4 regions of the Cutibacterium equinum genome follow, and region 2 is predicted to be linked to each of the others. Evidence: riboswitches for the same ligand, from Rfam matches in the RefSeq annotation. Region 2 holds a riboswitch; each other region holds the start of a gene.

Region 1 (8,240 bases), 1.0 Mb from region 2:
GTCGTCAAGGATCGCTGGGTGAACAGGGATGCGTCCGCGACGACGGCGACCGGGGTGTCACCGGACAATCCGCCATCCATGAGGCGCGCGGCGATGTCACCGATGTGAGCCACGCCCATGAGGATGACCAGAGTGGTGCCGGTCTTGGCGATCTGGGCCCAGTCGAGCTCGGAACGGGTGTCACCGGGGGCGACGTGCCCCGACACGACGGTGAACCCCTGAACCATGTGACGGTGGGTCAGTGGGACTCCCATGAGTTCGGGACCGGCCACGCAGGAGGTGACGCCGGGGATGACGCGCACCGGGACCCCGGCGGCGGCACAGGCCTGCCACTCCTCGCCGCCACGACCGAAAACGAAGGAATCGCCGCCCTTGAGGCGCACCACCTTGCGCCCGGCCTTGGCATGCTCGACAAGCAGCTCGTTGGTGCGCTCCTGGGGGACGTAGGGCCCGCGCGGCACCTTGCCCACCGGGATCTTCTCGGCGTCGGGGTTCTCGTCCATGACGTCGGCCGGGGCGAGTCGGTCGTAGAGGATGACGTCGGCCTGGCGCACCGCTTCCAGTCCTGCGATGGTCAGCAGTCCGGGATCACCGGGGCCACCTCCGACGAGGGTGACGGTGCCGGGAACAAGTTCTGGCGAGTAGGACATCAGTTCTCCTTGGGGGGACGTGCGACCAGATCACAGATGGCTTGAGACAACGCGGCGTGGGTTTCCGGGTCGCGGACGGCGAGTCTGATCCAGGTGGGTCCCAGACCGGGGAAGGTCTCCCCGCGTCGCACGGCGAATCCACGATCGGCCAGGGGTTGGCGTACCGAATCGCCACTGATCGACGAGGTGTCGACCAGGACGAAGGGAGCCTCGGACTCCACGACGTGCAAGCCCAGTTCCCGCAGGCGCCCGACGAGATCAGCGCGGGCCGCCGGGAGCTCGTCGCGCAACTGGTCGCGAAAACGGGCGGCCTGCTGTCCGGTGCAGGCGACCATGGCTGCGATGGCCGGCGTCGAGACCGACCACGGGGTCTGACGGGCTGCCAGCCGCGAGACGAGTCGCCGATCCCCGACGAGGTATCCGGCACGGATGCCGGCCAGGCCATAGGTCTTCGTCAAGGACCGCAGCACCAGCAGGTCGTCCATGTCACTGCCGATGAGGGACTGGGATTCGTCGGTGGCGTCCATGAATGCCTCGTCGACGACGAGGATCCGGCCAGGACGACGCAGGGCCAGCAGGTCGGCGGCCGGATGCAGCCGTCCCGTGGGGTTTGTGGGATTCCCGACGATGACCAGATCGGCGTCCTCGGGGACAAGGCCCGGATCCAGTGCGAACCCGTCGGATGCCTTGAGGATGACCCGGTCGACGTCAATCCCCGCCGCCCTCAACGCAGCCTCGGGCTCGGTGAATTGGGGATGGACGACGACGGCGTGACGCGGCTGCGTGGTCGCGATGAGCGGAAAGGCCTCGGCGGCTCCGGCTGTCGGCAGGACGCTGTCTGGCCTCACGTCGTACATGGCAGCCAGGGCGTTGCGGGCCGGGGTGGCGTCCGGATAGCGCGCCCAGTCGTGCTCGGTGGAAGTGATGGCCTCACGAAGCCACTGCGGCGGCTCGGGAACCCGCACGTTGACGGCCAGATCGACCAATCCCTCGGCGATGTCGCTGTCCCCGTGGTGATTCAAGTCGGGCTCGCTCGCGTGGTCGTCTGCGGCCTCGTGGCGCCTGGCAACCTCACGGGCAAACCACACCGCCTGGGAGGGCTGGCCTGCCCAGTGCAGGTGCAGATACGAGGCCTGAACGGTGGGACGTCCCAGCCCGGCAGGGTCCGCCAGAGCTCCCTCGGCGCGATCTGAGCCGTCGGGCATGGCGATGTGCCAGGCAGGGTCGATGTCAGCGAGTGGGGTCGTCATGGTGCGGTGGAATTCATGGCCGACGACACTGATGGAGTCACGGGTGGCCACGCGATAGCCCATCGTCAACCTCTTCGCCATGGCCGCATCCATCGGCAACACCCCGGACATGTCGTGCCCATCGAGGTGGCGGCAGAGGTACAGCAGCCCGGCGCACTCCGCAACGATCGGCATGCCGGCCGCAGCGTGGGCGCGGACATCTGCTGCCAGCTCGGTGTTGTCCTCAAGATCCGTGGCGTGCATCTGCGGGAATCCACCACCCAGGTAGAGCCCTCGGATCCCGTCGGGGAGACGTCGATCTGTGAGGGGGTCGACGTCAACGACGCGGAACCCGGCGGCCTGCAGCATCTCGGTGGTCTCGGGGTACCGGAAGGTGAAGGCCCGCCCGGCGAAGATGCCGACCATCGGGGGCTCGTCGAAGGACTGGGCTTGCCAACCGGCTGATTCCAGTGCGGTTCTCGGATTCCACGGCTCAGCGTCGAGGTCGGGGGCCGACCTGGCCAACTCCATGACGGCGTCAAGGTCGACGTGCTCGGCGATGAGATCTCCCAGGCTCGCCACCTTGGCAGCTGAATCCTCCCACTCCCCCGCCGGGACCAGGCCCAGGTGGCGTGACGGCACGAAGATCGACTCGGTGCGCGGAATCTGTCCCAGCACCGGGATGCCGAGACGGTCGAGGCCACGGACGATCTCGGCACCGTGGCGGGGCGAGGCGACCCGGTTGAGGATCGCACCGGCGATGGTGACACTCGGGTCAAAGGTCGCCAGACCTGCCACCACCGCGGCGTGGGTGAGGGAGGCGTGGGCGGTGTCGACGACGACGACCACCGGGGTCCGAGTCGTCGTGGCGATCTCGGCGCTGGACCCGCGCCCAGTGCCGAGCTGGCCGTCGAACAGCCCCATCACCCCCTCGATGACCGCGACGTCGGCCGGGTCGGGGGTGAGGAAACCGTGGGCCAGCAGCGGAGCCATGAGCTCCTCACCGCACATCACCGAGTCCAGGTTGCGACCCGGACGACCGCTGGCCATCGAGTGGTAACCCGGATCGATGTAGTCCGGGCCGACCTTGAACGGCGCCACCGTACGGCCACTGGCACGCAGGGCTGCCATGAGACCGGTCGCCACGGTCGTCTTGCCACCTCCCGAGGCCGGGGCGGCAATGAGGATTCGGGGAAGATGCATCACCACTCGATTCCTGCCTGGCCGCGCTGTCCGGCGTCGAAGGGGTGGGTGATCTTGGTCATCTCGGTGACGAGGTCAGCGGCCTCGACGAGCGCAGCCGGGGCGTGACGACCCGTGATGACGACGTGCTGGGTTCCAGGGCGATTGACGAGGGTGTCGACGACCTCCTCGACGTCGAGCCATCCCCAGTGGAGCGGATAGGTGAACTCGTCAAGAAGGTAGAAGTCCATGGCCTGGTTCGCCAGCAGTTCGCAGACGTGCCGCCATCCCTCGCGAGCAGCAGCCTCAGGATTCTCTGCGGCGTCGAAGGATCGTGCCCAGGACCATCCGGTCCCCATGACCTCCCACACCACAGGCCCACCAACGCCGGTCTCCTCGTGCAGTTTCCCGAGAGCCTGCAGGGCGTCCTGCTCACCGACATGCCACCGTCCAGATTTCACGAACTGAAACACGCCGACTCGCCATCCCTGGTTCCAGGCGCGCAGGGCGGTACCCATGGCCGCTGTGGTCTTGCCTTTGCCCTCACCGGTATTGACCGCCAAGATCGGCCGCAACCGTCGCTGTCTGGTGGACAGCCCGTCGTCTGGTGTGGCACCACTGCGCGCCTGCGGCATGAACGACCTCCTTGCGGGTCCGCGCCCGTCAGGCCACGGCTTTTCCGTGACCTGACCCGCCGGATCGACCTGGCTTGCGCTGAGGCGCTCACAGTGGCGGGACCGCTTCGGATTCACACCGAATTCCTCCCTGCGAGTCTGCGTCGATTCTGTCACATCTGGGTGGCAGCCCTCACCGCGCCATCGGGTCAGTCGTCAAGGTTCGGGTGCTCCCTACACCCCTTGGTGTCCCCACCACCACCTAGGCTTCCCACATGACCCATGATCCTGACGCCACCCTCCTCGGACGCACGCCTGGCCTCGACGAGAAGCACTTCGCCCATGACGGGCTCATCACCAAACACCCGGTGAGGGCCGTCGCCCTGGCAGCCCTGCGCCCCATGCCGGACCAACTGCTGTGGGACCTGGGCACCGGAGCCGGATCAATCGCGGTGGAATGGTGCCGCACTGATCCGACCTGTCGAGCCGTCGGGGTGGAGCGCAAGGCAGAACGGGCCGCCAATGCCCGCACGAATGCCGCAGAGCTCACGCTGCCGGGCCAGTTCGAGGTCATCGACGCCGACCTGACCCGAGGTCTCCCGGAGGGACTGCCCGACCCGGACGCCATCTTCATCGGCGGCGGCGCGACGGAGACCCTCGTCAACCAGTGTCGGGCCCGTCTGCCCATCGGGGGACGACTCGTCGTCCATGGGGTGACAATGGAGGCCGAGATGCTCGTGGAAGCCTTGCACCGGGATCTGGGCGGTGACCTCATGAGGTTTAGCGTCGAGACCGCCGACAGCATCGGTCGGCTGCGAGGCTGGAAACCCGCCCGCACCGTCGTGGCGTGGACCTGGCAGCGCGCTGAGTGACGGCGTCAGCGCGGAGTGCTCGCAGACCGGTGTGACAACAACTCGACGACCTCGTTCATCGTCCGGGGACGTTCATCCATGCCAAGACGCCGGGCCAACTCGAGGGTCCACGGCAGGTGCAGATGAGCCCTCTCCACGACGGGCACGTCTGCGAGCAATTCGTCGATCGGCCCCTGCCGTACTCCCCCGTCAACGACGATGAGGGCCTCGTCAGCCCAAGCCAGTGCCAGGTCGACGTCGTGGGTGGCCATCGCCACCGTCGTGCCGTGGTCTCGCAGCCGGTCCAGGGCCGCCAGCATCCTGGTGACTCCGACCGGGTCGAGTCCGGCTGTGGGCTCGTCAAGGAGAAGGAGATCCGGGCGCATGGCGACGGCACCGGCGACGGCGATCCTCTTGCGCTCGCCGTAGGAGAGCTGGTGTGTGGCACGTTCGGCAAGATGGCTGGCCCCGAGCAGTTGCAGGGCCTCAGTGACGCGTTCGCGCACCTCGTCCACGTCTAGCCCCATGTTCATCGGGCCGAAGGAGACGTCCTGACTCACGTCAGCGCTGAACAGCTGGTCGTCGGGGTCCTGGAGGACCAGCTGGACCGCCCGGCGGTGCTCACGAAGCTGGCGGCGCCCGTGCCCGAGCACCGTGTCACCCCTCTTGATCTTGCCCTTGATGGGTTTGAGGGAGCCCGACAGGCAGCGCATCAGCGTCGTCTTGCCTGACCCGTTCGCTCCCAGGATTGCCACGCGAACTCCGGCGTGGAAGGAGACGTTGACGTCAGTGAGCACCATGGGCCGGCCAGGGTGGGTGGCGTACAGGTGCTCGGTCGACAGCAGGACCTCGTCACTCATCTGAGCATCCTTCCGGTCGTCGTCCAACTGATCGCCCAGAGGCCAGCGATGACGAGAACAACAATGATCTTGAACCGCGCCGATCCGACGCGTGTGACGGGCAGGGTCACCAAGGCAGACTCAAATCCTCGATTGACCAGGCCGTCGTTGAGGCGATTGGCCCGTGTCCAGGCGCGAATGCCCACCGAACCCAGCAAAGCAGCCGTGTTGTTCATGCGCCGGTTGAACCCGCCGAATCTGCCTGCCGGGGTGTTACCAAGGCGGGCACGCTGAGCTTCACTGGCGCTGACCATGGTGTCGAGCAGCACGAAGATGAGCCGGTAGGTCAGGGATGCGATCTCGAGTAGCGGATCGGGAATGTGGAACTTCCGCAGCCAGGTGAGCAGATCGACCATGGGGGTGGTGACGGCCAGCACCATGACGGTGAGGGTGCCGCAGATACCGTGTTCCATCAAGGACATCGCCTGGGCGGTGGAGACCGGACCGATGCTGAACACCCCGGCGTGCCACCAGACTGTTCCCTCCGGGCTGGAACCCACGCTGATGAGGACCGAAATCGCCCCGATGACGAGGAAGACGATCGGAGCAGCCATGGCTTGCCACAGCACTCTCCTCCGGATGCGTGCCGGGCCAAGGATGACGATCAGGCTGACGATCCCAGCCAGCAGCGACCCGGGCCAGATGCCAGAACCCACCACCGGGCTCACCCACGACGAGGCCTCCATTGGCGGGGTGCACAGAGAGGTGAGGAGGAGGGCCGTCGACAAAGCGACCTTCTCACCGACCGGACGACGCCGCCAGGGAGAGTCCCAGGCGGCGTCGTCGAGAGAGGTGATCGTCATGACTTGGCGGAGGCAGCGGCTTCCGACGAGGTGACGGCGGCCTCGGGCACGTCGTCGACACTGTGCAGGTCGGAGGCGTTCTCGGCCTCCTCACGGCCTTTCTTCCTTCCGGCCATACGACCCAGGGCGTAGCCAGCAACACCGGCACCCAGAGCTGCCTGCATGGCGAACAGACCAGACTCGACCTCACCGGAGTTCGGCTCGAAGACTGGCTTGATCCACTCCTCGGCGCCGGCCTCCTCGGCTGCGGTGGCGGCAGCGTCATCGGTTCCCCCGAATCCCTCGCCGTCATCGGTGGTCTTCTTGGCACCGAGGATCATGCTGGTGACGAACAGGGCAATCAGAAGGACGATGATGACCGGGGTCACCCATGGGCTCTTGCCGGTCAGCGAAGTGTCCTGGCGGGTCTTGGTAACGGTGTTCTCAGGCATGGGCCACCTCCGGGCTGCCAGCGAGGACACCGAGCTGCTGGAGCTGCGGGGCGGCGACCTTGGCAAGGAATCGGAACAGCAGGATTCCGAGCAGCCCCTCAGCGAGAGCCAGCGGGATCTGGGTCCAGGCGAAAATGGTCAGGAACTTGCCGACGGCTCCCCAGAAACCACCGGTCGGATCCGGGAAAGCAAAGGCGAGCTGGAAGCTGGTCACGACATAGGTGACGAAATCGGAGAAGACCATGCACAGGAAAATGGCCAAAGCATCCGGGCCATGACATTTCTTGGTGAGTTTGTAACAGCCGTAGCCGGCCCAGGGTCCGACGATGGCCATCGAGAACGTGTTGGCACCCAGAGTCGACATGCCGCCGTGAGCCAGCAGCAGGGCCTGGAAGATCAACACGATCATCCCCAGGAAGGCCATGACTGGTGGTTTGAACAGAGCTGCACCGACGCCAGTTCCCGTCGGGTGGGAGGACGAGCCGGTAACGCTGGGCAGCTTGATGGCGGAGAGAACGAAGGTGAAGGCGCCGGCAGTGGCGAGCAGGAGCTTGTTCTCCGGGTGCTCCTTGACCTCCTTGACGACTCGGTAGCCGCCGTGAATCACGAATGGCGCAGCAGCTGCGTACCACACTGCGCACTGGGCTGGCGAGAGAATCCCCTCAGCGATATGCATGAGGCGTCATCTCCTTTCTCGGGAATCGCGTCCCGTCCTGGAAAGGCCTGATGTGCGTAGTAGATCTGACTTTCGATCCGCAAAGGGTCGTTCACAGTGGCGCGTCCGTGCCGGCATTTCCCGGCTTCAACCACGCCATCAGGGCGTTGTTGAGTTTTCCAGCAGCCAGTGAAACACAGCCGTTTCGGGGTTGCATCGAAGGTTTGGCTAACCATCGTCACGGGCTCTGTCAGCGGCGTGCGTAGTGTTAGCATCCCGATGAGTCGTCATTACCCCAAGTCATCGTCAGGAGCACAGCTGTGGCCCACGAGTATGTCAATAACGGATCCGACATTTACCGCGAGTCCTTCCGCATCATTCGCTCCGAGGCGAATCTGGATCGCTTCCCAGCCGACGTCGAGGGAGTCGTCGTTCGGATGATCCACGCTGCCGCCGACCCTGCGATCGCTGACGACATCGCCTTCACCCCCGGCGTGGTGACGGCGGCTCGTCAGGCCCTGCACGCGGGGGCACCGATTCTGTGTGATTCCTCCATGACGGCCACCGGAATCATCCGATCCCGTCTCCCCCGCGACAACGAGACGATCTGTTACATCAAGGATCCCCGCCTGGCCAACATCGCCAAGGCCAAGAACATGACGAAGACCTGCGCGGCAGTGGATCTGTGGGCTGAGGAAGGCAAACTCGACGGGGCCATCGTCGCCATCGGCAACGCCCCCACTGCCTTGTTCCGCGTGCTCGAGGTGTGCGAGGAGACCGGGGCTCGTCCGGCTGCTGTCGTCGGCATCCCCGTTGGATTCGTCGGCGCAGCCGAGTCCAAACAGGCCCTCGTCGATTCCACGCTGGGCCTGGAGTACCTCACCTTGCTGGGACGACGCGGCGGCTCGGCAATCGCAGTGGCAGCC
Region 2 (6,013 bases):
TCGTGGATTGCGGATCAACACCGACGTGCCGCGCCCGTGTTACCCCATTTCCTCACCGGAACGCTTTTCACGAAGGAGCGAGACGTGACCATACAAACGACGACGAGGCATAGGCGAGTGCTGGGCACACATCGAGCCCACCTTCGTGTCACTGATGACAATGACACCAGTGACACTCTCACCTTCCCCCTCAAGGCCACCCACGATGACACAGGACACACCCGCAACCCCCACGCCACCACGAAGGCACCGCGATGACCACCCACGACAGCACAACCGAAGAGCAATACCGCCGCGCGCCTACTGATGGCCTCGTCATTGGCGCCATTGTCGGAGCACTTTGGGCATTGATAATTCTTGCAAGTCGAATATTTTCATGGGATCAATTAGAGCTTATTGCCGCCTTGGGCGGGAAGAAGTATGTCTTGGTCACGTCGCTGATATTCCCAGCGACTGGATGGCTCACTGGACTATGGCAAAAGGCTGCAATATCTCGATACCATGGAACGCACTATAAACTCAGAGTCAAAGCTATTACCGCTGTCATGGCAATGCTTTGCGGCGTGATTCTGTGTTGCAAAACTGATTATTGTGAAGGCTTTGAAGGCTTTCCGGAAGCCAAGGAGGAGATCGTCTACATTTCTGTTGCGGCTGTGGTGTTCTTGTTGGCAGGTTGGATTCTTGGTGCGGCAAGTGTGGCTTGGAGGGGCGATAAATATTTCCGTGTCGAGATGGGTGTCATCGCAACCATCACCCTATTTATATCTACTATAGCATGGTATTTTGTAGCCGGCGCGATAAATTTCGTGTTTTTCTTTGAGTTTTGACGGGTGTGGGTATTGCACGGCGCTGTTGTGATTAGAGCGTATATTCATATGACGTGGTGGGGATTGATGCCCAGGTGGCCTGGGGACGCCGGTGGGATTCCGGCGCTGTCCCGCTGCCGTGTCCATGCCGGAAGGCGTGGACGTCGGAATACCAGCCGCATCGAAGATAGGTTCTTGGTTCCGTCGCGGGATTGCGGATCAACGCCGACATGTCACGCTCGTGTTGCCCCGTTTCCTCGCCGGAACGCTTCCACAGAGGAGCAAGGCAAGGCAGTGGAATCGACCACGACAGTATCGGAGACGCCTGCGACCCCCACACCACCACGAAGGCACCGCGATGCCGCCTCATACAGAAAAGGTCATGACGTCATGGCCCCCGCTATTGTGGGATCATGACGTCAATCTCACTGTTCAGTGACCTCGACCCGAGCATTGCCGCCGGTCAGGACTTCTACCGACATGTCAACGGCACCTGGATCGACCAGGCAGTCATTCCCGACGACCGCGCCGGTGACGGCCCGTTCTACCAGCTCGACGACGAGTCTCGCGAGGCCGTCCACCACATCCTTGAGGACTTGGTGGACGGCAAGGGCGAGGACATCCGCGACAAGGCGACCGAGCACGAGGTGGAGGTCGCCGTCGAGCTCTACCGCCGCTATATGGACGTCGACGCCGTCGAGAAGGCCGGGGCTGAGCCGCTGCGTCCTCTCTTTGCTGAGATCGACGCCATCTCCAGCGTCGTCGACCTGGTGACCTTCCTCGGCAAGGCCGAACGGCGGGGCATCACGGGACTGTTCGACGCTGGCGCCGAGTCCGACCCCGGCGACCCCACCCGCGAGGTGATGTGGATCGCCCAGGCCGGGATCGGTCTGCCTGACGAGGCCTACTACCGCGACGAGGACAAGGCCGAGATTCGCGACGCCTACCTGCGTCACATCCAGGCGTCCTTCGAGCTGGCCGGCTTCCCTGACGCCGAGCAAGCTGCCCGCACCGTCATGGACTTGGAGACCCAGATCGCCTCCCACCACTGGGACCGCGTCCGCTGCCGTGACTTGCAGGCCTCCTACAACCCGACCACCTTCGCCGAGTTCGACGAGGCTCACCCCGGCCTGCACCTGGAGGTCTGGCGCAGCACCGCCGACATGCCGATGACGGTCGTCACGAACCTCATCAACGCTGAGCCGTCCTTCTTCGACGGCGTAGAGACCCTCCTCACCGACGAGCGCATCGACCAATGGCGCACCTGGGCCACGTGGCAGGTCATTCGCTCCTACTCGGAGGTCCTCAGCTCCGACTTCGTCGAGCGCGACTTCGATTTCTACGGCCGCACTCTCAACGGCACCCCGGCCCTGCGTCCGCGCTGGAAGCGGGCTGTCGATTTCGTGCAGTCGGCCATGGGAGAGGCGATCGGCAAGATGTACGTTGCCCGTCACTTCCCGCCGGCCTCCAAACAGCGAATGGACGAGCTCGTCACCAACATCCTGGCCGCCTACCGGGAGTCCATCAGCCAGCTGGACTGGATGGGTGAGGACACCCGCAAGGAGGCTCTGGAAAAGCTGGCGAACTTCCGACCCAAGATCGGCTACCCGGATTCCTGGCGTGACTTCTCCGGCCTGCAGGTCGGCCCGGGCAACCTTGTCGACGCCGTTCAGGATGTCGTCTCCTTCGTCGTGGACCACACCATCGAGAAACTCGGCAAGCCGGTCGACCCCGACGAGTGGATGATGTTCCCCCAGACGGTCAACGCCTACTACCACCCGCTGCGCAACGAGATCGTCTTCCCTGCGGCGATCCTGCAGCCGCCGTTCTTCCATCCGGACGTCGACGACGCCGTCAACTACGGCGGTATCGGCTCTGTCATTGGTCACGAGATCGGTCACGGCTTCGACGACCAGGGCTCGACCTGCGACGGCAAGGGTCTGCTGCGTGACTGGTGGACTGCCGAGGATCGCGCCGCCTTCGAGGAGCGCACCAAGGGTCTGGTCGACCAGTACAACGAGTTGGTGCCCAAGCAGCTGGGCCCCGACGGCCCCCACGTCAACGGCGAGTTGACCATCGGTGAGAACATCGGTGACCTTGGCGGTGCCGGCATCGCCTTCAAGGCCCTTCAGATTTCCTTCGACGGAAATGAGCCAGAACCCATCGACGGCCTGACCTGGCAGCAGAGGTTCTTCCTGTCCTACGCCTCGATCTGGCGCGGGGTTCTGCGCGACGAGGCTGTCCGTCGCCGGATCGCCACCGACCCGCACTCCCCCAGCGAGTTCCGCTGCAACCAGATCGTGCGCAACATCGACGCCTTCCACGAAGCCTTCGGTGTGACCGAAGACGATGAGATGTGGCTGGACCCCGACAAGCGAGTCACCATCTGGTGATGACGAAGCCCCTGGTGAGGGATGCCCCCGAGTTCGGCTGACTCGGGGGCATCCCCCGTCTCCACGTCACTGTGAGCGCAACAGCTCGTAGGGTTTGTGTGATCTCACCGAGGCAACAGTGCGCGGCAGGCACCCCAGAGGCACCCCGACGACAAGGAGAAGCGGGAACCACGCACCCTGCTTCAGCACATCGGGCAATGGCACCAAGGTCATCGCCACCGGCCCCAGGTGCACACCGGCGGCCGTCAATGCCATCGCTGCACCACACAGCACCAGTCCCACAACAACGATGGCCAGCGCCATCACCACGCCCAGCAGAAAAGCCTCCATTTCAAGGCAGCCGAGAATCCACTCTCCGGAACGGCCGAACGCCTTGAACACAGCAATCTGAGAACCGCGCTGGCGAGAAATCGTCGAACCAACACTCACGCCAAGCACCAACGCCGACAAGCAGATGACGACGATGAGGACGATCTGCATCCGCTGAGTATCAGAGGTCATCTGATCGGCATATCCGACCACATCGGCCTGACTGGTTGCAGCAAACCCTGCCTGGCTCAACTGCCGATGGACATCCGCGACGTGGGCACGTGAATCTGCCTCGACATAGGCCCTCGAAACGCCCTGCTTGTCAAAGGCTTGCGGAGACATCCCTGCGTTGGCGGCCTCCCACTTCTTGGCGTCCTCAACATTGATGTAGACCGTGTCGGGACCGTCATTGTTCGGACGGCTGGAGTCATAAAGGCCAACAACCTTGAGTTTCGTCGGGACGGCCTCAGCTTCCGACGCTTTCGTCTTGCGCTGATAGGAGACGTTGATCGTCGTCCCCAACAAGGCTTTGAGGTCACGGCCATTCACAGCGTCGGGAACAATGACCTCCCCGGACCGCAACGGCCTTGTGCGACCGTCAAAGGCCACGGTGACCGGTGGCACGTCGGGGATCTGTGCCGTGGCCCACACGATCTGCGGCAGACCATTGTCGTCATCGCAGAGCAGCCCGGCCTGCGACCACTCGTAAAACCCGGCCACATGGTTCATGGCCATGATCTGCTGACGAGCTGCGGCGTCAATCGGACCGTTGGAACCACGCCCAGAACTGTCGACGACGACGTAGTTGAGCCTCTTGCCGACATCGGCAGCGTCGATCTGGTCACGCACATGTCCTGCGACGATGGTGTTCATCGCCAAGACGCATCCCCCCAACAATGCCAGGATGACGATGAACCAGCGTTGTCGAGGCAGACTGGAGCGTCGTAGAGACACCCAGGCGTGACGCGGCGCTGACATGCTCATCGTGTTGCCTCCACCTCGACGCTCAGGTGTGGCAAGTCAGTCGGTTGGTGCGAGGCCATGATGATGGTTCCTCCGTCGTCCAGATACTTCTGAAGCAGTTGTTCCACGGCCAACCGATTGTCGTCGTCGAGAGATGCCATCGGCTCATCGGCGAGCAGCACTGCGGGTTGGGACGCCAACGCCCGAACCACAGCCACACGCTGCTGCTGTCCGCCGGACAAGGTGTTGGCCTGCTGATCGGACAGGTCTGCCATGCCGCAGGACATGAGTAGCCGGCTCGCCACCTCGGGATCGGCACAGAGCGCAGCATTCTCGAAAACCGTCAGGTACGGCGTGAGGAAAGGGTATTGGAACGCGTATGCCACCAGATCAGCACGTCGGGCGTCGCTGGGGTCCAGGTCATCGCCATCGTGAGTGATGGTGATGTGCCCGCTGGAAACGGGTAGCAGGCCACCAATCATCGCCATCATGGTCGATTTTCCCTGTCCAGATGCTCCCTTGATGAGACACGCCTGGCCTGCCTCGACAGTCGCATCGGCGCAATGAATCGTGCAGCCTCCACGCGCAGAATCCCCCGAGGGGAATGTCTTGGTCACTCCTTGCCACGAAATCGTCATGTCACCACGCCCAATTGCCGGAGTACCTCAGTAGGTAGGCCGATTCGATACTGCACTTGTCCTTGACCGGTTCTCCACCGTATATCGTTGCCGGGCCGAGGTCTTTTCGCGGACATGGTGCACCAGAGAGTCTGTCGCCGATGCGCTGCAAATCAGAGCGAGGCAATGCGGAAACGGTGGTCGCGGCTGACAAGGCCGTCGCGATGGTCGTACTCGGGCCGGTGTAGGTGCCGACATGGCGCAAATACCCGTCCGAGATCGCCTTCCACCCCGATTTCTCGACGTCCTCAGCGTTGACGAACACGTCAGCATTGGCCAGCGCCTGCATCGCCCAGCGAGCGTCCTCGGAGGATGCCGTGTAGTCGGTCACCGTGACCTTCCACGGTGTGAGGCACACCCCTGCGTTGGACAGGCCGATCTCCCGCCTCATCCTCGCGATCGGTAGGTCCGTCTTCACCGTCTTCTTCGTGATGCAGCCCTTCGGCAGGCGAGTGCGCTTGTCGACTTCGGATTTCTCCTTGTCGGACAACGCGTGAAGGGACTTCAGGGATGACGCCGCCATGAGTTGGGTGATGTGGGTCTGCCGGTTGCGTCCGCCTTTGAGCAGGTAGGGGCGCAACGCCGCGACGAGATGATCGTGAGCGTAGCCGTCGTCGTCAGGTAACTCGTGACCATCCATGAGCCGCAGGTACTCATATGTACTCTTGAGCGTCCCATTGGCCGACGCTGCCGCTGGCTCGCGAATGAGAGAGTTAGCGGGGCTGAGGACCGCCCCGAGGTCATCGACAACGGGTGCCTGCGGATCATCGTGCCGAGAGCAGGCAGTAGGCACAAGCAGCATCACCGCTGCCATGCCCGCCAGGAATCGCTGAAAAGACATCGTCTAAAACGATATGCCCCACCA
Region 3 (8,240 bases), 230 kb from region 2:
GGTGCACCGTCGGCTGAACCGTTGTCAAAACCTTGGGCGGTCAATGTTCCCGCTGCCGTGCAAGACCGCGCACGTTTGCCGTCACCGTCCCCTGAATCACAGTCTGACAAGCCCTGATACCACCTCGGCAAGTGAGGTGTGCTGCGTATTGCCCGCCGTGACGCCCGGGGTGTGGATTTCTGGCGCCTTGTCGACCCTTCAGTCCTGGCCCACGCCCCAATAGCATTGGGCCATGGCAGTTTTCATCGTCGAAACCCATTACGACCCCGCCCATTCCGAAGAGCGCATGGCGGCACGTCCGGCCCACCTCGTGAACCTTGACAGGATGCTCGAGCGTGGCCAACTCGTCAACGCTGGCCCACTGGCCGACGGCAGCGGAGCGGTACTCATCTACACCGTCCCTGACCGTGCAGCCCTCGACCATCTGCTCGAGGCGGACCCCTACCCCAAGACGGCGGTCCAGGTGACGTCCGTGCGCGAGTGGACTCCGAACTATCACTTTCATCCGTGAGGCCCGTGAGGGTTGAGCAGCGTGATGTCATGGAGTCATGACGTCACCGCTGCTCTTCCAGCCCCTCACCCTTCGTGGATTGACGGTGCGCAACCGAGTCTGGTTGCCACCCATGTGCCAGTACGCAGTGGAGTCCCAGGATGGGATCCCGGGCACCTGGCATCTGGTTCACTACGGCTCCTTCGCTGTGGGTGGCTTCGGCCTCATCGTCGCCGAGGCCACCGCAGTGAGCCCGGAAGGGCGCATCAGCCCTTATGACACCGGGTTGTGGAATGACAACCAGATAGCGGCGTGGCGCACCGTCACCGATGCTGTTCACCAACTGGGCGGCACGATCGCCGTGCAGTTGGGCCACGCTGGCCGTAAGGCTTCCACCGAGAAGTGGTGGCCAGGATTCCACGGTGCTGTGGTGCCTCCCGAACGGGGCGGCTGGATTCCGGTCGGCCCGACTGACGCACCGGCTGACGGAAAGCAGTACGTCGGCCTGCCCGTGGCAGCCCTGGACGAGGACGGCATCGCGAAGGTCATCGACGACTTCCGCACCGCTGCAGCGCGAGCCGTGGAAGCCGGGTTCGACGCCGTCGAGATTCACAGCGCCCACGGTTACCTGCTGCACCAGTTCTACTCACCGCTGTCCAACACCCGCACCGACGGCTGGGGAGGTGACTTCGACGGACGTGTCCGTCTGCCTTTGGAGGTCGCGCGGGTTGTACGCGGCGCCATCCCCGACGACATGCCCCTGCTGGCGCGCCTGTCGGTCACTGACTGGCGAGACGACGGCTGGCAGGTCGAGGACTCCGTCGAATTGTCGCGTCGTTTTGCCGAGGCCGGCGTCGACCTGCTGGACGCTTCCTCGGGTGGTAACTCATCGGCACCCATCCCCGTCGCCCCGGCCTACCAGGCTGATCTGGCGGCACGGATACGCGCCGAGGCAGGGATTCCCACCGCCACCGTCGGCATGATCTGGACCGCAGAGCTGGCCGAGAAGCTGGTCGAAGACGGCAGCGCCGACGCCGTCATGGTCGGTCGAGCAGCCCTGCGTGACACCAATTGGCCGTTGCGCGCCGCTCACGAGCTGGGTGTTCCCAACGAGGACGCCCCGTGGCATCCGGCGAGGTTCCGAGGAGCCTGGCGCTGATCCTCGTCAACAAGCAATGGATTGTCACGGTGACGGCCCTGTCCCCCTTGGAATGACCCTTGTGAGCGGACCGGGCCGACGAACGTCAGCGATTCCATCTCTTTTTGTGCTTTGCGAACTTCTTGGATCCAGGGCCGAAGATGACGACGTCACTGAGGATGTTCGTCCCGCTCAAGGTGAGGACCGGGGCATCGGGGCCTGGCTGGGAGAGTCCGAGGACCTTGACTTCTCCGAGAACGTGCGACATCGAGTCCTCGATGCGCACCCCGTCGGGTACCAGGAGAGTCGCGTCGCACATGAAGATCGTCAGATCGATGGTGATGTGACGACTTGCCCACGACATGGACGTCAGGTCGAAGCACGGATCCCCCATGATGCCGATGACGTTGGTGTGCTTGGCCATCGTTCGTCCAGAGGCCCAGACCGTGTCGCTCATGATGCAGATCATGCGGTCGGTATCCGGGCCGGGAGCGACGCGCACGGGGTCTCCCTGATGGCCCACAGCGGGCAGGGCAATGTTCTCGACCGTCGCGCCCAGGTCAGAGAGCAACCCGCCCAGATCGCCATAGGTGCGGGCCTGCAAAGCAGCCTCGACGCGTTCGTCATGTTCATCGCGCGTGAGCTTTCCCTCGACCCACGCATTGTCGAGGATGTCCGTTGCCCGAGCGCGCTCAGCATCACCAATCCGCCAGTCGTCCGGGACCGTCATGGCGCAAGCCTACCAACGTCGGACTCCCCACAACATGCGTTGACTGTCCTTGATCAGCGTTCATATAGTGACCAGTGCACATGGTTCCCGTGTTCGCACGGGCCAAGAGGGAATCCGGTGAGAATCCGGAGCTGCCCCGCAGCGGTGTACGAGAACGACCGCCGTCATCACGCACTGTGCTTCGGCATGGGAAGCGACGGCCAGTAGGCAAAAAGTGCTCGTGAGTCCGAAGACCTGCCAGGTGTGGTCCCGCAACCGCGGGGCCCGGTTCGCGATCTCGCGGGAAGTATCGCAGCGTTCATGGGGACCAGTGTCCCCGCCGCATTCCGCCCGGTCGCGTGCCTACGGCATCGCACGGAGGAATTGCAATGAGCGCCGACCCCATTTCAACCATCCGCGTCCGCAAACGCGACGGATCCCTGGCCCCCTACGACGGCAACGAAGTCGCCGCATCCATCATGGATTCAGCCCGTGGGCTGGACGACGCCGTCGCCCGGGCAACCCTGCTGCAGGCTGAGGTGGAGATCACCCTGTTCGACGGCATCACCACCGATGCCCTGGACGAGGCCGTCATTCAGGTAGCCCTGGGCAATGCCAAGGACGACCCGGCCTTTGACACCATCGCAAGCCGTATCGCGGTCAAGAAGCTGTACAAGGAGGTCTTCGGCAACACCCATGACATCGTGGGTGACGTCGCCCCGGATCGGGTGCGCGATCTGCACCGTCTCTGCTTCCCGAGCACGATCAACAGTCTCGTCTCCGGCGGTCACCTCGACCAGCGTCTGGGCCAGGTCTTTGACCTTGACGCCCTGGCGGACGCCATCGACCCGACTCGTGACGACCTCCTCAACTTCACCGCCGTGCGCACCATCGTCAACCGTTACCTCTTGCGCACCGACAATCAGGCATTGGAGGTGCCTCAGTACTTCTGGATGCGCGTGGCGATGGGGCTCAGCCTGACCGAGGATGATCCGACCTCCTCGGCGCTGGCCTTGTATGACTCGATGAGCAACCTGCGTCACCTCGCGGCCGAATCGACCCTCGTCAACGCGGGAACCCCGGCTGGTCAGCTGTCCACCTGCTTCGTCATGCGCACCGAGGATGACCTCGAGCACATCGCTCGGACGATCCGTGACGTCATGTGGATCACCAAGGGCACCGGCGGCATGGGCGTTTCGATGTCGGATCTGCGCTGCGAGGGGTCACCGCTTCGCTCCGGCAACACCGCCTCGACTGGGCCGATCCCTGTCATGCACACCATCGATTCGACGCTGCAGGCAGTCTCGCGGGACGGGGAGAAACTCGGCTCGCTGTGCTTCTACATGGAGAACTGGCACATGGATTTCCCGCAGTTCCTCGATCTGCGGCGCGACTCCGGTGATCCTTACCGACGCACCCGCAACGCCGACACTGCGGTGTGGATCTCCGACGAGTTCATGAAGCGGGTCGCCAAGGACGAGGACTGGTACCTCTTCGACCCCGCCGAGACCCCCGATCTCACCGAGCTGACCGGGTCGGCCTTCTCGAAGCGGTACGCCCACTACATCGAGCAGGCCGAGGCCGGGGCGATCACGCGGTTCCATCGCACCACCGCCCGCGAGCAGTTCCGGGCCATCCTGGTGAGCCTGCAGACGACGTCCCACCCGTGGCTGACATGGAAGGACAGCGTCAACACCCGTGCGTTGAACAACAACACCGGGACGATTCACTCCTCGAATCTGTGCACCGAGATCTGCCTTCCCCAGGATCGCGACCACACCTCGGTGTGCAATCTGGCTTCGGTGAACCTCGCCGGGCACCTCGTCGGTCCGCGGGGGAAACGTCGCATGGACTGGCAGCAACTGGCCGCCACCACTCGCCTGGCGGTACGTCACCTGGACAACCTCGTCGACATCACTGCCTCGGCGGTGCCCCAGGCCGAGCGTTCCAATCTGGAGAACCGGGCCATCGGCCTGGGCGTCATGGGGCTGACGGACATGCTCGAGCAGGTGCGGGTGCCCTATGACTCCCCCGAGGCCTGCGAGATCGTCGACCGGGTGATCGAGTTCATCAGTTGGCACGCCATCGACACCTCTGTTGACCTGGCCGTCGAGCGTGGCTCGTACCCGATGTTCGAGGGCTCCGGCTGGTCGAAGGGAATGGTCCCGGTCGACACCCTGACCGTCCTCGAGCATGACCGTGGCATACCCGTTGACGTCGACCGGACGACGCGGATGGACTGGGACGGGCTGCGCGCCAAGGTGAGCCAAGGGATGCGCAATGCCACCGTCATGGCCATCGCCCCAACGGCGTCGATTGGCCTGGTTGCCGGCACGACCCCGGGCCTGGACCCGCAAGTGTCCCACGTGTTCTCCCGAACGAGCTCGGACGGGACGTTCCTCGAGGTCAACCCCAACCTCGTGGCCGACCTCAAGAAGCTCGGGCTGTGGGAGAAGGTGCGCGAGGAAGTGCTGCGTCACCAGGGCGATCCCAGTCAGATCGACGCCATCCCGGCCTCACTGCGACGTGTATACGGCACCTCCTCCACCCTCGACCCGATGGCCTACCTCAACGTGGCTGCCCGGGCCCAGAAGTGGGTGGACCAGGCCATCAGCCGAAACATCTACCTGGCGTCCCGGTCGGTCGGTGACATGGAGGACCTCTACACCGCTGCATGGCGCATGGGAGTCAAGACGACCTATTACCTTCACATGCTGCCCCGTCGCACCGCCGACAAGCCAGCGGTAGCGGTCGCCAAGGCTGCAGGGCGCCGCAACGGCCCTCGTCGCGGATTCGCGACCACAGTACGTCGCGACACCAGCGCCAAAGTATGCCTTGGGACTAGCATCACCCCTTGTTAATGTTGCGTGCCGTGGACGATCTCTTCAGCCCGCCAGGAGGCGAATGGCACCCGGTATCCCCGCAATTCGTGACCGTCAAGAGGCTCATGGTCTGCCTGACCTGGGGCATCCAGACAGTCATTCTCGCCGTCGTGCTGGGAATCTTCGTGACCTGGTGGGCTGGTGTCATCGCCGCCGTAGTTGGCTTGGTCCTCACCGGATGGCGGTTTTCGCGGATGCCGGCCGTCGTGGCTGCGATGGGCTGGTGCGAACGGGGAAGCGACCTGTGCATTCGCTCCGGGCCGTGGTTCCGGGAGATGGTCATCGTGCCCTATGGCAGGATGCAGGCCGTCGAGATCAAGGCTGGCCCCGTCGACCGGCACTGGGGTGTGGCATCCGTGGAGCTGGTCACCGCAGCGATGGCGACCAACGCCTCGATTGATGGTCTGCCCGCCGAGGAGGCCAAGGCCCTACGCGACCGGATCACGGAGATGGCCGAGGAGAAGGACGCGGCCCTGTGACCCCAGATCAACAGCGCCTCGACGAGGACCGACGCGACATCACCATTCCCCCCGCCCCGGTTGTCGAGCAGCCTGCGCCCGAGGGGGTCGTGGAGAGACGCCCACACTGGGCCACCCCTTTGGTGCGCGGCTGGATGGTCATCGCTGCCGCAGCCTTCATCCTGCTCAAGCAGTTGCTCCAGGACGGCAAGGACCTGCGCTCGTTGTCCGTCCGCGAACTGGGATTCGGCGGAAGCATCATCGTCGTCGTGGCCATCCTGCAGATCATTGTGGGAGCCTTCGTGTGGGCGACCACGAGGTTCCACATCGACGAGGACGAAGTGCGCATCGAGCACCGCTTCATCACCCACGAATCCGATCGGCTGGCCCTGTCCAAGATTCAAGGAATCGACGTCGTCCAGCCCTTCGCCGCCCGGATCGTCGGTCTGGCGAGCCTCAACATCGACGTCGGAGCGTCCGACTCCAAGAAGATCGAGTTCTTGAAACGTAGCGAGGCCTACGATCTGCGCGACCTGCTCATCTCGCGAGCACACCGCGACGCCGCCCCGTCTCCTACCGACAGTGCAGGTGACGGTGTCGGATCTCAATGGTGGGATCGACGCCGAGACGAGCACGAAATCGTCAACGTCACAGCCAAGCGAGCCCTCATCGCCGGGTTCTTGTCGATGACGTTCGTCTTCCAAGTATTGGCCCTGATCGCGTCAATCGTCCTCAGCGTCGCCGCCCATCAGCCTCTCGGTATTGCCGCCATCCTGGCCGTATCGCTGTCCATGATCGGGGTGGTGTGGAAGCAGCTCGACGCCGCGTGGAAGTTCCGTCTGCTGAGGTCGGCAGGTGCCCTCAAAGCCGTCCACGGTCTGACCAGCCTCACGACGCGCACCGTCCCGGTACACAGGGTGCAAGCAGTGGAGGTGGTCACGCCGCTGCTGTGGCGTCCGTTCGGATTGTCCCGTATCACAATGACGGTGCTCGGTGGCGCTGGTCTGTCGGACGTCGAACAGTCGACCGTTCTGCTGCCCATCGGCGACGACGCCCAGGTCCGCGCCGCCCTTGACGCCTTGTGGCCAGGGTTCCGGCTGGATTCGGTGCACCTCAACGGCATCCCGAAACGAGCCCGGTGGTTCCGCTGGTTCGACCAGAAGGTCATTGCCTGGGGGTTTGACGACGAGGTCGTCGTAACACGGCAGGGGCTGTTCAACCGCACCCTGAGCGTCGTCCCGCACGCCCGATCTCAGTCGGTACGGCTGGCACAGGGTCCGCTGCAGCGTCAGCTCGGACTGGCCGATGTGTCTGTGCACACCCCGTCGGGTCCGGTGACGGTGTCGTGTACCAACCTCGACGCATCGGATGCGCGCACCTTTGTCATGGGCCAGATGGACCGCACCCATGCCGCCCGGGCCCGGGAACTGCGCGACCCCGACCGGTCTCACCCTGGTCAGACGGACCCACTCGACACCGCTCACCATCGGTAACCGCCTCTGACCTCGGTCTCCCCTCCTTCCGCCACCACCCACTACCCTTGTCGCCATGAGCAACGTGCTGGGAATTGACGTCGGCGGCTCCGGGATCAAGGGGGCCCCGGTAGACCTCGACATCGGAGACTTCGCCGAACCGAGACTTCGTATCCCCACCCCTGAGAAGTCGTCCCCCGAGAACGTCGTCGCCGTGCTGCGCGAGATTGTCGACAACTTCGCCCCCACCATTGGCGACGGACCGGTCGGCATCTCCTTCCCCGCCCCGGCACGCCACGGCGTCATTCCCTTCATCTCCAACCTCGACCAGGGTTGGGCTGGTTTGCACGCCGAGAACTACATCAGTGAGGCCCTCGGCCGTCCCGTGACTGTCCTCAACGACGCCGACGCCGCTGGCCTGGGCGAGGTCCACTACGGCGCGGCGAAGGGCGTCCCGGGCGTCGTCATCCTCACCACCCTGGGTACTGGCATCGGGTCGGCTGTCATCAACAATGGCGTCCTGCTGCCCAACACCGAACTCGGTCACTTGGAGATCGACGGCCACGATGCCGAGAAACGCGCCGCGTCCTCGGTCAAGGACCGCAAGAAGATGTCCTACAAGGATTGGGCGACCAAGCGTCTGCAGCCCTACTACGAGGTTGTCGAGATGCTTTTCTCCCCCGACCTCTTCGTGGTCGGTGGAGGTGTCTCCAAGGATCACGAGAAGTTCTTCCAGTACCTCGACCTGGAGACACCGATCGTCCCGGCTCAGCTGTTCAACCGTGCCGGCATCATCGGCGCAGCTTGGCAGGCCCAGTGGCGTCTGGATCACCCTGACGTCAGCGAGGAGCAGGTCGCGCAGGCCGCCACGAAGGCCGAGAACGACGACTGAGACCTGAGTAACCCTGCATCACAGTCACGATCGCCCATCCGGAAAGGATGGGCGATCGTACTTCCTCCCGCTATCGCTGCGATCAAACCCGTGTACCACTCACTTTTGGTACCGCAGCACGATGTCTGATGATCCGCCCCACTGGCACGGTGGACACCATCCCGATCATCGCCCAATGACGAGGAAGGACATCATGACC
Region 4 (8,240 bases), 290 kb from region 2:
GCACGAACCGTCCCGACAGGCCCTCGGCGGGAGTGGCCAGGGCCGAGAAGTTCAATCCGGTGCGCTCAGCAGCCTCGTCCATCCGCTCACGCAGATGAGAGACGATCCGCAGGCCAAGCTGCTGGGCTTCCTCGGACTCGCCGTGATGAGAACCGATGAGGGCCGTCAGGGTCTCGGCCAGCCCGATGAACCCCACCGACAGGGTTCCGTGCTTGAGCACCTCGGCGACAGCGTCGTCAGCTCCCAGCCCCTCCGAGTCGATCCAGACCCCCTGCCCCATGAGGAAGGGGAAATTGCGCACCAGCTTGTGGGACTGGATCTTGAGCCGGTCAAGAAGCTGGTCAATGACGAGGTCGATCATCTGGTCAAATGAGGTGAAGAAGGCATCGACGTCGTGGTCGGCCTCGATGGCCAGCCTCGGCAGGTTGATCGAGGTGAAGGACAGATTTCCGCGTCCCCAGGTCTGTGCCCGCGAGGGGTCGTGGACGTTCGACATGACCCGGGTGCGGCAGCCCATGTAGGCGATCTCGGTCTCGGGGTGACCGGGCCGGTAGTACTCGGCGTTGAACGGGGCGTCCTGGAAGGAGAAGTTCGGGAACAGACGTTTGGCGCTCACCCGGCAGGCCAACCGGAACAGGTCGTGGTTGGGGTCACCGTCGTCGAGGTTGACCCCCTTGCACACCCGGAAGATCTGGATCGGGAAGATCGCGGTCTCCCCGCCACCCAGTCCAGCCTCGGTGGCCTCCAGCAGGCAGCGCATCACCATCCGCGCCTCCGGGCTGGTGTCGGTGCCGTAATTGATCGACGAGAACGGGGTCTGGGCTCCGGCCCGCGAGTTCATGGTGTTGAGGTTGGCGATGAGGGCTTCCATCGCCTGAGAGGTCTGACGACGAGTTTCCTCGACGGCCTGACGACGGATCCTCTCGGCAACACGGTCGGTGTCGTCAACGAGCCCGGCGAACAGGTGCGCCACCTGCTCCCTCTCCTGGGCCAGCGCGGCAGCATCTGGTTCCAGCACCCACCCAGACGCCGCCGAACGCACCTCGTCGAGACGGTCCGCGTCACCTCCAAGCACCTCAAATGTCCTTGTCAGCCCGGTTTGGGCAGCCTTGACGAAGGTCTTGGCAACACCTGGAGCCATGTCCCGGTCAAAGTTGGGCACTGCCTGGCCACCGTGCTGGTCATTCTGGTTGGACTGGATGGCGATGCAGGCCAGGGCGGCATAGGAGCCGATGGATTGCGGGGTTCGCAGCACACCGTGGCCGGTGGAGAAACCGTGCTCGAACAGATCGGTGAGGTTGATCTGGCAGCAGGTGGTCGTCAGGGTGAGGAAGTCGAGGTCGTGGATGTGAATGTCCCCGTCGCGATGGGCGGCAGCGTGGGCCGGGTCGAGTACCTCCAGCAGGTTGAACTGTTTGGCCGACTCGGTTCCGTAACGCAGCATCGACCCCATCGCGGAGTTGCCGTCGACGTTGGCGTTCTCCCGCTTGGCGTCAGCCTCCTCGGCCGATGCGAACGTGATCTCGCGCAGGGTGCGCATGAGGGCCGACTGCTGGTCACGAGCGACGGTGCGACGCTGACGGTAGAGGATGTAGGCCTTGGCGACGTCGTCATGCCCCTGGTTCATGAGGGCCTTTTCGACGAGGTCTTGGATGTCCTCGACGTCAGGGGTGTTCTCACCCCTCTCACTCAGTCGGGACAGCACCTCGAGGGCGACCTCGGAGGCCAATAGTTCGGGACCCTCAACCCCGCAGGCGACGAAGGCCTTACGGACGGCCTCGACGATCTTCGTCGAGTCGAATCCAATGACTCGCCCGTCCCTCTTGCGGATCGACGTTGGCACTGCTCGCTGCTGGCTGGTGGACGTGGGGTGGAAGGACGCGGAATGAAGGGTCGTCGACATGCTCTCTCCTCGAAGCAGCGCACGAGTGGAGCAGGTTCACCCCAAGACGTCCCGCGCGCCTGTTGTCGTACCGGGTCGCTGACCCGGGTCCTGGCAGGTCTTCGGACTTCAGGGCTCTCCGTCGTCAGACGGGTTCCTACCAAGCGATGCTTCCCAGCCGGATGGCCAGTGCGTGTGTCGCCGTCGTTCCCTGTCACCGCTGCGGGGCAGTTCCGGTTTCCCACCGGATTCCCTCTTTCCTCCCATCACCGCCGGATGCCGGGAAACCCCTACATCTGGTGTCTGGCGATGGGAACCAGCACAAGATGAAGGGTATACGCAGTTCGGGTCATGGGCACACTCGCCCCCCGCAATTCATCGTCGTCGCCCCTGGCCCGCCATGATGGCCCTTCATATCCCACAGCCGGCTGGCATCCTGGACACAAGGAAAGGACACACCTCATGGAGATCACCAGCACGTCCATCACCGAAGGCCAGCCGATCGACCTGGCCTACGCCCACGCCGATGCGGGCGGCAAGAACGTCAGCCCCCAGCTGAGCTGGACCCCCGGCCCAGATGGCACCAAGTCCTACGCGATCACCATTTACGACCCTGATGCCCCGACCGGATCCGGTTTCTGGCATTGGATCCTCGCCGACATCCCGGCCGACGTCACCTCCCTCGACGAGGGCGGCCCACTTCCCGCTGGGGTGCGCGAGTGGAGCAATGATTACCAGGAGGACGGGTACTCCGGCGCCTGTCCGCCTCCCGGACCGGCCCACCGCTACATCCACACCGTTCATGCCATGCCCAGCGAACATCTCGACATTCCTGACGATGCCGCCAATGTCCAGGTGCGCTTTGCCATCCACACCACGCAGTTGGATTCCGCGTCGATCACCGGAACCTTCCAGCAGTCCTGACGATCACTGGGGCGCCTGACCGGCCTCCCGCCAACGGGAACGGAACAGGTGCCGTCGACGACGTGTCGGCGGCACCTGCTTGACTGGCGTCGTGAAGCTTCGGCAGACCTTGCTCACCCTCCTCGTCACCCTCGGCCTGATGACGATGCCGCTTGCTGCCCGGGCGGAGCCATCAATCCCCACCCCGACGACCACGAGCACCAGCTACGCCAGCGAATCCGCCGAGTCGCCCACACCTGTGGCCCCCATCACTCCTGGAGCAGGGATGGGCTGGGACTCAGACCCGGTGTCGTCACAACAGGCATCCCAGATGGAGTGCGCCTCCGTGATGTTCGTCGGCGTCCGCGGCTCGGGAGAAACCCCTCCCTACGGCACCACCATCACGTCGATCCGCGACGCTCTGGCCCAGAAGTGGAAGAACAAGGGAACCGTCCGTCAGGTCTACCTGGACTATCCGGCGGCCGACCCTCACACCTTGCAAGACGCATCCTTGAGCGGTCTGCTCTTCGACGCCACCATGCCGTCGACCGAATACTTCGACTCGGCGGCTCTGGGAGCCACGAAACTCACCGCCCTCCTCAACGCCGAGAAGAAACAGTGCCCCGACGAGTGGGTCATTCTCGCCGGATTCTCGCAAGGCTCCCAGGCCATCACCCAGGCCCTCGCCTCGACCGACACCCCACAGCGTCTGGCAGGTGCCATTCTGGCCGGCAATCCCGACCACTACCCAGGCCAGAACGTCCAGGAACTCAGTGGAGATGCCGGTAAGTCGGCCATTGGTACCGCGGCCATCCTCTACTACCTGCGCGAGCGCGCCAATGCGACTCCCGGGGCCAACCGCGATGACCAGATGCGGGCCATCATCAAGGCCACCCTGGGGCTGAGCCAGGAGTCGGTCGACCAGGAGGCCCTGGAAGCTGACATGGCCAACGCCGGGGCCGCGATTCCCCCCGAGGCCTACGCGGAAACCTACTCGGTGTGCATGAAGGGTGATCCCGTCTGTGACACCGCGCCAGCCCTGACGCGCATTCTCACATTGCAATCGACGTGGCAAGACGAGCTCAATCAAGGTCGTCCGATCCACATGGGGTACACCCGCACTGTCCTGGAGGCTCCTCTGGATCGCATCGCCCAGCGCGCGAATGCCGTGGGAGCCGCCGAGGCCAAGGGCGCTCCCATCCCTCATGGACAGACGGTGACGGTCACAACTCGCGAATGGGGCCCGTGGCAGATCGGGGTCGCGGTCGGCGCCGGAGTGCTCGGCCTGGCACTGGGATGGCTCCTGGGACGAGCCGGCCGCCGTCGTCACCGCGGGAGGTGAATGTTCACAGCTGGAAGAACCACTGCCCAGTGGCCAGCACGCCCGTGACATCGGCCAATAGAAAGCATCCGCAAGCAGCAAGTAGTGCAGAGATCCCGCGATGGACCGCGACGGCGTGATCCTCGCGAATGCTCGTCACCATTTCGGTGACTCGGCCAGGCCCGCCGAGAAGGTAGGCGATGACGAGGCCGATGAGCAAGCTGTGACTGCAGGCAACCCAGATGAGGGATTCGACGACGGCCCAGCTGGCATGAGGAAGGTGTGCGGCATGGACGAGCATCGCCCAGAACGCCGGGTCAATGAGCGAGGACATCCCCACCAGGAGACCGCTGATGGCCAGAGCCCCGGGCGCCGTCGAACGAGGCGCAGCTGAGGTGTCCTCGTCGAGTTCCTGTGTGGCTGCCCCTGGACGCAGACGCCATGCCGCCCAGCCCAGAGAGCCCGCGCCAAGGATTGCCACCAGCCACACCCACACCACGTGCGGAACATGTAGCCCATGAATGCCCAGCCGGGCCAGCAAGGTTCCCAGACCGAGCACTCCGGCAACCCCGAAGATGGCAGAGGTTCCCACCGAGGTGAGCAGCAGGATGACGACGCCGCGACGTTTGACGCCCAGACCGAGAGCCGCCAGGAGTACGAAGGAGCCCAATGGGTCGAAACCGGCGATGCCCAGGGCGAGGGCCGCGGCAAGGAAGGACAGCACGGAGCAAGGCTACTCGGTAGGTGAAGCCATGTCGGCCCGCCGTGACGCGGCCCAGCCCTCTCGATTTCACTTCGGCGCCCGATCCGTGCTATCTTCTGCGAGTTGGGTTCGTCCAGCGAACTCAATGCGCGAGTGGCGGAATGGCAGACGCGCTGGCTTCAGGTGCCAGTGTCCCTTGGGACGTGGAGGTTCAACTCCTCTCTCGCGCACAGTGACCAGGCCCCCGCTGACTACGTAAAACACCAAGTCAGCGGGGGTTTCTTCTTGCCCTCATCTTCGCCATGAAGCGACACGCCTCGACATCAAATACCACTTGGAAGCATCCCGTTGAGCATCCCGCAACGGCGAGGGATGGCTGAACCGCGACCAGCGACGTATCGAGCGTGGCGACTGGGACGAGCCAGAGAGGCCGGGCGGCTCCGATGAGACGCCCCGCGTGCCCACTGTTGCCAAGCGGCTGGACGGGGCCATCGACCAGCTCACGCGCGGGCATGAGAAAACCCCGCAGGATCACCTACGGGGTTTCGGCTAGCTTGGTACTGCCGGTTCTACTCGTAGCACCAGATCAGGTCCGCGTCTTCACTGGGCCTTACGATCGTGCCGGAGTCTATGGCGTGTGTCCGCTTGTTGACGCTAGTCGTCCACATGAGGCCAGCGTCACTAATCTGGTCACCAGTGAGCTCCGACGGATATCCGAAGGTGAAGAACGTCTCAGTGTCGGACTCGTAGATGCCCAGCAGTGGAGCCTTGTTCCCTTGGCACATCCGAGCATCGTCGAGCCGCCACAATACGTCTGCCGGCACGGGCAGCTCGAGGTCAATGGGAAGCAGGGCATAGATATCGACAGGCAGGTCTCTGAGGTCTGCCCTGCCGGTCTTTTACCGGTCCGGGAACATCTCCGGCAGCCGCTTTCGCGCTGACTGATCCTTCTCCCACAAGACCCCCTAGCCTTGTAAATATCCTCGAACTCTGCCTGCTCCTTGTCGAATCGGCCTACGACTTCTTCATAAGCTGCACGACCGCGCCGGACGTCCTCCACGATACGCCGCGCTTCTGGGATATTCTTCCGATCCTCGGGCGTGAGGAGGGCTCGCTTGGCGTCCTCGATCACGATCTGGTCCGCTCGGGCTTCCACCTCGTCAAGATACATGCCCTTCATGGCTCTCCGGTTGGGAATAAGTCCTAGCCAGAGACCCTTTGTCATGTCTGGGAACACGCCACGCCTGGGAACATGCGCACGCGGCAATGTGGACCTGGCCCCCTGAATGGCGAGCTGACTGTCGTCACTCAAGTTGGCTGGACAGGTCGTCCAAGAATGCCTTCACCTGGACGAGTTTTTCTGGTGAGGCCGGGTACAGCGCGAGCACCTGCTCGGGCACTCCGGCTGCCTTGCCACGCAAGGATCGCCCCTCCGACGTCAGGCTGATCAGACGACGCCGGCCGTCATTGTCGCTCCAGGTGCGAGTGACGAAACCAGCTTGCTCCAGCCGTCGCAGCAGCGGGGTCAAGGTGCCGCTGTCGAGGTGCAACCGGGCTCCGATGTCATTGACGCCGACGGGGCCGTCGGCTTGCCACAGGACGAGCATGACGAGGTACTGGGGGTAGGTGAGACCGATGTTCTCGAGCAGCGGCCGGTAGGCGCGCGTCACCGCTCTGCTGGCCCGGTACAGGGAGAAGCAGAGCTGATGATCAAGGTCGGGAGTCGGGTTGCTCACATCCCAAAGCTACCGTGGGCACAGATGATTGTGCACAATTTAGTTGTGCGCTACGTTGTTGGTGGGACCGCCAAACACAGGCGGTCTCACAGCCAGATCACGCCAGCCAGGAGGCATCATGATTGAGATCGAGCCCGTATACACCACTGAGGCCATCGCCACCGGAGCCGGCCGCAATGGCCACGTCCAGACCGCTGACGGCCGGTTCTCGGAGGACTTGGCCGTCCCGGTCGAGATGGGTGGCAGCGGCAGGGGGATGAACCCGGAACAGCTGTTTGCCTCCGGCTATGCCGCGTGCTTCCACTCTGCGCTGCAGCTGGTGGCTCGTCAGGCACACAAGGACCTGGGTGACTCCTCGGTGGGTGCGCGGGTCTCGATCGGCCGGGCAGGACAGGGGTTCGGTCTGGCCGTTGCCCTGGAGGTCGTCGTCCCGAACCTGCCACATGACGAGGCGCAGCAGCTGGCCGATCAGGCCCATCAGGTCTGCCCCTACTCCAATGCCACCCGCGGCAACATCCGCGTCGACGTCACCGTCGTCGACGACTGACTCGACGAACAACGCCCTGACCAACAGCGCCCTGACCAACAGCGCCCTGACCAACAGCGCCCTGACCAACAGCGAGGAGAACGATGACCACCCGAACCCGCGAGATTCACCTTGCCTCCCGCCCCGTCGGGAAACCCACCCTGGACAACTTCCGCACCGTTGAGGTGGACCTCCCCGATCTTGACGACGGGCAGGTCCTCGTCCGCAACACCATCATGTCCGTGGACCCGTACATGCGGGGCCGGATGAACGATGTCGAGTCCTACGTGCCTCCCTTCCAGATTGACCGACCGCTGGACGGCGGGGCCATCGGTGAGGTGATCGAGTCACGTGTGGAACAGCTACCGGTGGGCACCAAGGTGGCGCACGGTCTAGGCTGGCGCGAACACGCCATCCTGGCTGGCGACGCGGTGCGACCGCTCACCGATCAGGGAGTGCCGGACAGCGCGTACCTCGGTGTGCTGGGCATGCCGGGCCTGACCGCTTACGCGGGCTTGTTGCTGGCCGGTGAGATGCACGAAGGCGATGTCGTCTTCGTCTCCGGCGCGGCAGGAGCGGTCGGCTCGGCCGTGGGGCAGATCGCCAAGCTCAAGGGCGCTTCCCGAGTCGTTGGGTCAGCCGGCACTGCTGAGAAGATCGCCCGTCTCAAGGAGCTGGGTTTCGACGCCGCCTTCAACTATCGCGACGGTGACGTCACCGAGCAGCTCAGGAAGGCCGCCCCCGAGGGCATCGACGTCTACTTCGACAACGTCGGCGGTGACCACCTGGAGGCAGCGATCGCGAACCTGCGTACCGACGGCCGCGTGGCGATGTGCGGGGCGATCAGCCAGTACAACACCACCGAACCGACACCCGCACCGCGCAACCTGGCGCTGGCCATCGGCAAGCGCCTGACGCTGCGCGGCTTCGTCATCGCCAAGTACGCCGAGCAGGCCAGAGCAGACTTCCAGAAGGACATGGCCACATGGATCGCCGACGGCTCCATCCAGTGGGACGAAACCACTCGCGACGGCCTCGACGCTGCACCCCAGGCCTTCATTGACATGCTGGACGGCGCCAACACCGGAAAGATGATCGTGAACCTGTGACCAGTTCACCAGAGGGTGTGGGAGCTCTTCGACCCAAGATCAAGGAAGATCAGCCAGAAA

What was found. A riboswitch is a leader RNA that binds a small molecule or an ion and turns the genes downstream of it on or off. The one in region 2 is predicted to bind cobalamin.
Region 1: it holds a riboswitch for cobalamin, as region 2 does, so the genes downstream of both, cobO (cob(I)yrinic acid a,c-diamide adenosyltransferase) here and O6R08_RS08750 (M13 family metallopeptidase) in region 2, are expected to answer to the same signal.
Region 3: it holds a riboswitch for cobalamin, as region 2 does, so the genes downstream of both, O6R08_RS09785 (ribonucleoside-diphosphate reductase subunit alpha) here and O6R08_RS08750 (M13 family metallopeptidase) in region 2, are expected to answer to the same signal.
Region 4: it holds a riboswitch for cobalamin, as region 2 does, so the genes downstream of both, O6R08_RS09990 (anaerobic ribonucleoside triphosphate reductase) here and O6R08_RS08750 (M13 family metallopeptidase) in region 2, are expected to answer to the same signal.

What each region holds. Positions count from the first base shown of each region.
Region 1 is NZ_CP115668.1:422,701-430,940, reverse strand. Features, by position in the region: gene cobA (uroporphyrinogen-III C-methyltransferase) at 1-650, opposite strand, end outside; gene O6R08_RS01925 (cobyrinate a,c-diamide synthase) at 650-3,082, opposite strand; gene cobO (cob(I)yrinic acid a,c-diamide adenosyltransferase) at 3,082-3,696, opposite strand; adenosylcobalamin (AdoCbl) riboswitch at 3,727-3,850, opposite strand; gene cbiT (precorrin-6Y C5,15-methyltransferase (decarboxylating) subunit CbiT) at 3,951-4,547, shown strand; gene O6R08_RS01910 (energy-coupling factor ABC transporter ATP-binding protein) at 4,553-5,386, opposite strand; gene cbiQ (cobalt ECF transporter T component CbiQ) at 5,383-6,228, opposite strand; gene O6R08_RS01900 (energy-coupling factor ABC transporter substrate-binding protein) at 6,225-6,659, opposite strand; gene O6R08_RS01895 (energy-coupling factor ABC transporter permease) at 6,652-7,335, opposite strand; gene O6R08_RS01890 (precorrin-8X methylmutase) at 7,635-8,240, shown strand, end outside.
Region 2 is NZ_CP115668.1:1,915,815-1,921,827, forward strand. Features, by position in the region: gene O6R08_RS08745 (hypothetical protein) at 255-827, shown strand; cobalamin riboswitch at 865-1,001, shown strand; gene O6R08_RS08750 (M13 family metallopeptidase) at 1,220-3,199, shown strand; gene O6R08_RS08755 (ABC transporter permease family protein) at 3,266-4,492, opposite strand; gene O6R08_RS08760 (ATP-binding cassette domain-containing protein) at 4,489-5,109, opposite strand; gene O6R08_RS08765 (hypothetical protein) at 5,111-5,989, opposite strand.
Region 3 is NZ_CP115668.1:2,146,486-2,154,725, forward strand. Features, by position in the region: gene O6R08_RS09765 (MarP family serine protease) at 1-17, shown strand, start outside; gene O6R08_RS09770 (YciI family protein) at 233-511, shown strand; gene O6R08_RS09775 (NADH:flavin oxidoreductase/NADH oxidase) at 549-1,649, shown strand; gene O6R08_RS09780 (DUF1707 SHOCT-like domain-containing protein) at 1,735-2,358, opposite strand; cobalamin riboswitch at 2,423-2,614, shown strand; gene O6R08_RS09785 (ribonucleoside-diphosphate reductase subunit alpha) at 2,727-5,198, shown strand; gene O6R08_RS09795 (PH domain-containing protein) at 5,435-5,698, shown strand; partial or broken gene O6R08_RS09800 (PH domain-containing protein) at 5,833-6,204, shown strand; partial or broken gene O6R08_RS09805 (PH domain-containing protein) at 6,469-6,834, shown strand; gene O6R08_RS09810 (PH domain-containing protein) at 6,904-7,170, shown strand; gene ppgK (polyphosphate--glucose phosphotransferase) at 7,226-8,041, shown strand; gene O6R08_RS09820 (RDD family protein) at 8,235-8,240, shown strand, end outside.
Region 4 is NZ_CP115668.1:2,201,492-2,209,731, forward strand. Features, by position in the region: gene O6R08_RS09990 (anaerobic ribonucleoside triphosphate reductase) at 1-1,903, opposite strand, end outside; cobalamin riboswitch at 1,979-2,181, opposite strand; gene O6R08_RS09995 (YbhB/YbcL family Raf kinase inhibitor-like protein) at 2,345-2,806, shown strand; gene O6R08_RS10000 (cutinase family protein) at 3,072-4,127, shown strand; gene O6R08_RS10005 (hypothetical protein) at 4,132-4,830, opposite strand; tRNA gene O6R08_RS10010 (tRNA-Leu) at 4,957-5,039, shown strand; gene O6R08_RS10015 (MarR family winged helix-turn-helix transcriptional regulator) at 6,114-6,545, opposite strand; gene O6R08_RS10020 (organic hydroperoxide resistance protein) at 6,664-7,092, shown strand; gene O6R08_RS10025 (NADP-dependent oxidoreductase) at 7,176-8,180, shown strand; gene O6R08_RS10030 (ArsR/SmtB family transcription factor) at 8,220-8,240, opposite strand, start outside.